One region of the Bradyrhizobium huanghuaihaiense genome, then DNA from elsewhere that is predicted to be linked to it. Evidence: riboswitches for the same ligand, from Rfam matches in the RefSeq annotation. Region 1 holds a riboswitch; the other holds the start of a gene.
What was found. Region 1 has a riboswitch for cobalamin ahead of N2603_RS07125 (TonB-dependent receptor). Riboswitches for the same ligand answer to the same signal wherever they lie in the genome.
Positions count from the first base shown of each region.

Region 2: another riboswitch for cobalamin. It lies ahead of N2603_RS29515 (DUF1636 family protein); the one in region 1 lies ahead of N2603_RS07125 (TonB-dependent receptor).

Region 1 covers NZ_CP104172.1:1,498,689-1,502,871, forward strand. Annotated here, with positions in the region: gene N2603_RS07125 (TonB-dependent receptor) at 1-1,464, opposite strand, end outside; cobalamin riboswitch at 1,572-1,767, opposite strand; gene N2603_RS07130 (amidohydrolase family protein) at 2,680-4,170, shown strand; gene N2603_RS07135 (CobW family GTP-binding protein) at 4,174-4,183, shown strand, end outside.
Region 2 covers NZ_CP104172.1:6,226,405-6,230,587, forward strand. Annotated here, with positions in the region: gene cobN (cobaltochelatase subunit CobN) at 1-170, opposite strand, end outside; gene cobW (cobalamin biosynthesis protein CobW) at 170-1,204, opposite strand; gene N2603_RS29515 (DUF1636 family protein) at 1,201-1,575, opposite strand; cobalamin riboswitch at 1,671-1,890, opposite strand; gene cobO (cob(I)yrinic acid a,c-diamide adenosyltransferase) at 1,931-2,566, shown strand; gene N2603_RS29525 (cobyric acid synthase) at 2,572-4,020, shown strand; gene cobD (threonine-phosphate decarboxylase CobD) at 4,009-4,183, opposite strand, start outside.

The sequences.
Region 1 (4,183 bases):
GGCGATCAGGGATAGTTGCTCGGTGACCGACAACCTGTTCTCGGCGAATAGCGCGTATTGATTGGTTACGCTGCCAAAGCCGGGAACCGTGGGGTTCGGACTGCTGAATATGCCTGGAACGAAGTTGACCGGATTGACGGACGACGAGCCGCCGTAGGGGGAATTGTTGGTGTGGGTAAAATTGATGCTGTTGACGTCGAAGCCTGCGACGAACTCATTGGCCATGCCGAAGACATGCCCGCGGAATTTCGCATCCATGCGATTGCCGACCTGCTGCTGATCGTGAAAAATCTCGATATAGCTGCTTCGGTTGATCAGGCCGGTGGCGAGGTTATAGGCGTAGCTTTCCACGTCCTTCCAGTGTCGCTGGGAGTTCAAATAGTAAAGCGTGTTTTGAACCGAGATTCCATCGGCGATCTGCCATTCGGTCCTCACCTGGTTCCAGCTATCCTGGTAGCGGATGTGGCTGTCGCTGACGTTGTAATTTTTGAAGCGTAGCGATTCATCGAGCCTGCCGTTGATCAGCGGCGTGCCGAAATAGCGCGACGGGTTGCGGTCACCGTAGTCCGTCGACAGCGTCCAGGTGACGTCTTCGTTCTGCTTGATCTGGACTACGGCATGAAGCGCGACGTTCGAGGTGTTGTCGCGATCGACCCAGCCGTCGGACATATTGCCTGTTGCGGTGATCCGGTAGGCGACGTCCTTGTTGATCGGACCGCCGCTGTCCACCGCAATTCGCCGCGTCATGTTGCTGTCCAGCGACACCTCGGCCTGATTGCGGGGGACCCACAATGGTAGTTTCGAAACCACGTTGATGGCGCCGCCGACCGCGCCCGCGCCGTACAACACCGACGCAGGGCCGCGCAGCACCTCGATGCGCTCCGTTGACCAGGTGTCGTACGGAAACGTCACCGTCCCGGCACCGATATAGAGTTGGGTGCCGTCGTACAGCGTCATGACGGACCCGAGGCCCGTGAAGCCGCGGGTATTGAACGAGACGCCGCCATTGCCCGGTGCCGGGCTTGCCGTGAAGCCCGTGGCGTTTTGCGTCACAGCGTCGAGGATGTTCTGCTGGCCGCGTTCGGAGATGGTTTCAGCGGAGATCACCTCCACGCTGGCCGGCGTCTGCAGCCGCGTCAGTCCGAGGCGGCTGCCGGCCGTGCTGGTGCCGGTGAGATTGAGCGTCGGTGCGGCGAAGGCAGGGCCTGTCGAGGCGGTAGGCGGTGCGCCGGTGTTGGCAGCCACGTTGCGTTGCTGGAGCGAACGCGCGGAGCGCGTGGCTGCGCTGCGTCGGGGGCTGCGGGAGCTCGGCCTTGCCGACTGTTGCACGACCACGGGGTCGAGCGTCTCGGTTGGTCTTTCGGCTTGTGCCCAGCCATCGGTCGACAAAACCAGGCAGGAGAATGCAGCTGAAGTTAGAAATGCGCGGCGGAGCCGCGGCGCGAAGATCGTACGGGAGGTCATCAATAGACTCGCGGTAACGTGGCACGTCACCGCGAACGCAGTTTGGCCGCTGTCTCAAGAAGACGGCAGTCCAACACCCACCAGGACACCCCGCCCAATGTGCTCGCGTGTGACCACGACTGACGGCAGGTCTCCTGGCTCGCGGGTCGTTGCCTGTCGCCGCCTTCCCAGGCCCGCAGGCCCAGTGGCGTTTGGCGAAGGCTCACCGCTTACAGTTGCGGGGGCAGCCACGGAGTTGGGGGAATCCCCGCACCGTATTCCCTATTGATCTCCCGAAGGAGAACCGTCGCGGCCACCCTAGTTTTTTTTGCGAAGAGCTGTCAACTAGCTGTCCCGAGGCGGATCAGCATGTCGCACCGTTACCGGCCGACGTGCGGATCGCCCACCGGGCGTCGGGCAAAACAGCTCCAATTGGCATCAACCCCTCTTCACAAAAATATTCCACTTTACCGAAATTCGGATTTGTCGTATGTGTCGCGCATCCCAGCCCACCAAAGGGGCGGTCGTACGTCGTTTCGAGCGCGGGCTGGGATTGCGGTGGACGCGGGCGGCGTTAAAGGCGGACCTTGCGCGTGCAGGGCGAGATGAACCTCGTGAGCATGGTGCGGGCCGCAAAGACGGACGGCGCTCAAGTCCCGTGACGCCTCTGGCGAAGCGGGAGTGTCCGCGTACGGCGAAACCGTGTGGTCCTGGTCGTCGTAGCTACGGTCAAGCCCTGGCGAAGGCGTCATCGCGTCAACCGGCGCGGTGCCGCGACTTTCGCGGAGGCGAGGGAGGCCAGAAGGAACTCGGCTCCCGGGAGAGCGCGGCATAGGCCGTCAGACCATCGCGCAGGGAAGGCCTGGTTTCGGCTGCCCTGTGTCTCCCCTGTGCATTGCGCGTGCATTCGTTCAGCGCAGGGGTCTTATGGGTGCCAGCTGGCGCCCGGTCTTCCCTGCGCCCTTTCTCAAGAGAGGGTGTGAAGCGAAGCACAGCTCGGGCCAAATAAGCCGCGAGGATGCGGGCGTATGCGGATTGGCGAATTGACGCAGCGGCGTTGTTGCGCTCCGGTCCCGATACACGCCCTGCGTTCATGGGCCTCACTTGCAAGCATGCAGCATCGGCATCAGTGGTGGTGGTCGTTCTCCCCAGAATCTGCACTATGCGCGCCGACGTGCCTCCGGAGCTGCTGCCGGGCCTTTGGAGGTTTTTGCAATGGCTTTTCGGAGTGACGAGATGAGCGGTTTGGTGATCAGCGGCGGCCGGGTGGTGGATCCCGCGAGCGGGATGGATGCCATCGGCGATGTGGCGGTGGCGGACGGCAAGATCGCGGCTGTCGGCACGGGTCTCGGCGGCGCCGAGCGGGTGGTCGACGCCACCGGCCTCGTGGTCGCGCCCGGCTTCATCGATCTCCATGCCCATGGCCAGTCGATCCCGGCCGACCGCATGCAGGCTTTTGACGGCGTCACGACGACGCTTGATCTCGAAGCCGGCGTGCTGCCGGTCGGGTCCTGGTATGAGCGCCAGGCGCGGAAGGGGCGCGTGCTGAACTATGGCGCCGCCACCAACTGGGCCTTCGCCCGTATCGGCGCGATGACGGGCTCCAATGCCGAGAGTTCGCTGGAGGCGTTCGGCAATGCCATGCGCGATCGCCGCTGGATGGACAATGTCGCAACCGATGCGGAAGTCGCCGGCATCCTCGAGCGCCTCGCGCGCGGCCTCAACGAAGGCGGCATCGGCATCGGCATCTTGAACGCTTATGCCCCGGGCGCGGGCGTGCAGGAGCTGACCGCGGTGTGCCAGCTCGCCGCGAAGCAGGACGTACTGACCTTTACCCACGTCGCCTTCATGTCGCGCATCGACCCCGAGAGCGCGGTGGAAGCCTATATCCGCCTGATCGGCTATGCCGGCGCCACCGGCGCGCACATGCACATCTGCCATTTCAACTCGTCGAGCAAGACCGACATCGAGCGCTGCCGCGTGCTGGTCGAGAAGGCGCAGGCGCAGGGCCTCCCCATTACGGTCGAGGCCTATCCTTACGGCACCGGCTCGACCGTGCTCGCCGCCGCCTTCTTCAGCGATCCCCAATTCGTCGAGCGCAACGGCACCGGCTACGATTCCGTGCAGCGCGTGACCGACGGCTACCGCTTCCACGACCGCGAGGAGCTGCTCAAGGCACAGGCCGAGGAGCCGTCCTCGCTGGTGCTCTGGCACATCCTCGACACCGAGCACAATGCGCATCACCGCGACCTGCTCGACATGTCGGTGCTCTATCCCGGCGGCGCCATCGCCTCCGACGCGATGCCGTGGACGACGTCGGACGGCAAGACCTACACCGGCGATGCCTGGCCGCTGCCCGACGACGCCACCTCGCATCCGCGCTCGGCCGGCTGCTTCACCAAATTCATTCGCGAATGGGTGCGCGAGCGCAAAGCGGTGTCGCTGCTGGAAGGCGTACGCAAATGCGCGCTGATCCCGGCGGAGATCCTGTCGCAGAGCACGCCTGCGATGCGCGCCAAGGGCCGGCTCACCAAGGACGCGGATGCCGACATCGTCGTGTTCGATTACGAAAAACTCTCGGACCGCGCGACCTTCACGGCGATGAACCGCCCGTCGGAAGGCGTGCGCCATCTCATCGTCAGCGGTCAGCCGCTGATCAGCGACGGCATTCTGGACGTGAACGCGCGGCCGGGAAAACCCGTGCGCCGCCCCGTTGTCGAGGGCTGACCCATGCCGGTCC
Region 2 (4,183 bases), 4.7 Mb from region 1:
GCGAGCCGCAGCGACGGCAGGCTGTCGCGGCCACGCCGCCAGCCGGCCGCGAACGCGGCAAGATCGGAATCCGAGTACGAGAGCACCACGAGATCGGCCGGGTCCTGGCCGATGTCTCTTGGCGTCGCGGTCTCCTCCAGACCGCGGCTCTCGCGGAAGACGACGTGCATCAGATGCCGAGTCCTGACCTGATCGCGGCCTCGTCGATGTCGCCATGCTCGCCGATCACGACGAGCTTGGACTGCCTGAGACCCGCGCCCCAGGGCTTGTCGAACTGGTGGCGCACGCGCTCGCCCACCGCCTGCAGCAGCAGGCGCATCGGCTTGCCGGCGACGGCGATGTAGCCTTTGGCGCGCAGCACATTCTGCTCGCGCGCCAAGCGCTGCACCGATGCGACCAGCGCTTCGATATCGGCAACCTCAGGAAGATCGATCACGACGGATGCGAAATCATCATGCTCGTGCTCCTCCTCGCCATCATGATGCGATGGACGCGCGGCGAGATCGTTCTCGGCGGCAGCGCCCAGACCGAGGATGACGCGCGCATCGATCGCACCGTCCGTGACGGGCAACATCGGCACGCGGCGCGGCATCTCGGCAGTGATCGCGGCCTTGGCGGCTTCAATTCCGGCGCTGCCGGCCAGATCGGCCTTGGTCAGCAGCACGATGTCGGCGCAGGCGATCTGGTCCTCGAACACTTCCGACAGCGGCGTCTCGTGATCGAGATTCTCGTCTGCTGCGCGCTGCGCCTCGACCGCATCCGGATCGGGCGCGAAGCGGCCGGCGGCAACGGCTTCGGCATCAGCCAGCGCAATCACGCCATCGACCGTGATGCGCGAGCGGATTTCAGGCCAGTCGAACGCCTTCAGCAGCGGCTTGGGCAGCGCCAGGCCCGACGTCTCGATCAGGATGTGATCGGGCCGTACGGGACGCGCCAGCAATTGCTCCATGGTCGGGATGAAATCGTCGGCGACGGTGCAGCAGATGCAGCCATTGGCGAGCTCGACGATGTTCTCCTCGGGGCAATTGGCGTCGGCGCAGGATTTCAGGATCTCGCCGTCGACACCCTCGCTGCCGAACTCGTTGACGAGCACCGCGAGCTTCTTGCCGTTGGCATTGCTGAGCAGATGCTGGATCAGCGTTGTCTTGCCGGAGCCGAGGAAGCCCGTGACCACCGTGACAGGGACTTTTGCGAGCGAGTTCATTCGGCGGCCTCCGGCAACACGGCAATGGGGGGAATGCGGGCAAGCGACTGCTTGCGGAAGATCTCGGGGCGGCTGCGCCAGGGCACGAGGCCGTCGGGCGCGGCCGCATAGGCCGCGGCGCCCGCGACGACGTCCTGCGCATTCGCATCCGACAGGCGCCCATAGACATAGGACCAGCGGCCGGGAGCGCTGAGCGCGACCGAGCAGCCCTGGCTGCAGGCCGACAGGCATTCGACGGGAACCACATTGACGCCCTCGGGCACGCCCGCTTCGAGGATCGCGCCATGCAGGCGCTTGCCGGGTGTCGTCTCGCCCTCGCCAAGCGTCTGGCCGGCGCGGCAGGTGATGCAGACGTGAAGTGTGACGGTCATCGCCTCTTCCAGATAAACAGCGGGAAGCGAAGAGGCGCACGGACCATTCTCCTGAAGGCCCGCTTCCCCGTCGCGGAACACCCCGTCCGCCGGTCCAAAACTCGTCCGCGCTGGCAGGTCTCCCGGCTTGCGGAGCAGGGTTTTGCCCTTCGATCCCCGCCTTCCCGATTCCGGTGGGAATCAGTGGCTTCGGGCATCTCTCCGGTCACGGTCGCGGGGGCGGCTGCATTTTGGACCCAAATCTTGCCGATTCGGACCCTATCGCATTCCCTCTTCGCCTGTCATAGGACAGGAACCAACGCCGGGCCACCATTTGCCCCCGGCCGCCTCTTGTCAAGCCGAAGGACCCCGTCAGATGACGCCTGAACCGGATAGCCAGACGGCCGATGAAACCGACGCCCGGCACGCCCAGAAAATGGCGAAGAAGAAGGCCGCCCGCGACAAGATCATGGCGACCAAGAGCGGCGAAAAGGGCCTGATCATCGTCCATACCGGCGCGGGCAAGGGCAAATCCTCCTCCGCCTTCGGCATGATCGTCCGCTGCGTCGCCCATGGCTTCCCTTGCGCGGTGGTGCAGTTCATCAAGGGCGCCTGGGATACCGGCGAACGCCGCCTGCTCACCGGCCATTTCGGCGAGCTCTGCCAGTTCCACGCCATGGGCGAAGGTTTCACCTGGGAGACGCAGGACCGCGCCCGCGACATCGCCGCCGCGCGCGCCGGCTGGGAGAAGGCCAAGGAGCTGATCCTCGATCCGAATTTGCGCATGGTCGTGCTCGACGAGATCAACATCGCGCTGCGCTACGACTATCTCGACATCGCCGAGGTGGTCGAGTTCCTGACGACGCAGAAGCCTGAGATGACGCATGTCGTGCTCACCGGACGCAACGCCAAGGACGAGCTGATCGAGATCGCCGACCTCGTCACCGAGATGACGCTGGTGAAACATCCGTTCCGTTCCGGCATCAAGGCGCAGGCCGGCGTCGAGTTCTGAATTCGATGGCGCGCGCATTGATGATCCAGGGGGCCGGCTCGGACGTGGGCAAGTCGCTCATCGTCGCCGGTCTTGCGCGCGCCTTCACGCGGCGCGGCCTGCGTGTGCTCCCGTTCAAGCCGCAGAACATGTCGAACAACGCGGCCGTCACCGTCGATGGCGGCGAGATCGGCCGCGCCCAGGCGCTGCAGGCGCTCGCCGCCGGCGTCGAGCCGCACACCGACATGAACCCGGTGCTGCTCAAGCCCGAGACCGATGTCGGCGCGCAGGTCGTCGTGCAGGGAAAGCGCATCGCCACCGCGCGCGCGCGCGAATATGCGGCGATGAAGCCGTCGCTGATGGGCGCGGTGCTCGAGAGTTTCGAGCGGCTCAAGGCGCGCTCTGATCTGGTGCTGGTCGAAGGCGCCGGCAGTCCGGCCGAGGTGAACCTGCGCAAGGCCGACATCGCCAATATGGGGTTTGCACGCAAGGCCGACGTTCCGGTCGTGCTGGTCGGCGACATCGACCGCGGCGGCGTCATCGCCCAGCTCGTCGGCATCAAGACGGTGATCGACCCTGATGATGCCGCGATGATCCAGGGCTTTGTCATCAACAAGTTCCGCGGCGATCCCACGCTGTTCGACGACGGCTACAGGCTGATCGAGCAGAAAACGTCGTGGCGCGGCCTCGGCGTGCTGCCCTGGTTCGCGCGCGCCGGCGAGTTGCCGGCCGAGGACGCGCTGGGCCTCAGCGACGCGCGCAAGCCCGGCCAGTGCAAGATCGCGTGCCTCGCGCTGTCGCGGATTGCCAATTTCGACGATCTCGATCCGCTCAAGCTCGAGGCGAACGTCGATCTCGTCATGGTCCGTCCGGGCGAAGCGATCCCCGGCGACGTCAGGCTCGTGATCATTCCCGGCTCAAAATCCACCCGCGGCGATCTCGCCTTCCTGCGCGCGCAGGGTTGGGACATCGATCTGCTCGCGCATCACCGCCGCGGCGGCTATGTGCTTGGCCTCTGCGGCGGCTATCAGATGCTCGGGCACAGCGTCGCCGACCCTGAAGGCATCGAAGGTTCAGCAGGCGACACACCGGGGCTTGGACTTCTGGACATCGAGACAGTGATGAGCCCGCAGAAGACGCTGACGCGTGTCGCGGCCGTACACGCCGCGACCGATCAGCCGATCGAGGCCTACGAAATCCATATCGGTCGCACCGACGGGCCCGATCGCGCCCGTCCGTTCGCGAAACTGAACGGCGAGCCGGAAGGCGCGATCTCCAGGGATGGCCGCGTGCAGGGCAGCTATCTGCACGGCCTGTTCACGTCGGATGATTTCCGCAAGGCGTATCTGGCGAAGCTCGATATTCCCGCGGGCGACGAGCCCTATCACATCAGGGTCGAGAGCGCACTCGAGGCCCTCGCCGACCACATTGAAAAGCATCTCGACGTCGAAGGCCTGCTGGCGCTAGCGCGCTAGAACCTCGGCAAGGCGCGACCATTCGGGTTCGCTGCCGGGGAGCCCGAGCCGCAGCCATGTCGGCTCTTTCGCGAACACCCGCGACCAGATCTGGCCGCGCGCCAGCTTCTCCTGCGCGGCCAGCGCGTCGGGCGTCTCGTAGAGACGAAACAGCGGCGTGCCG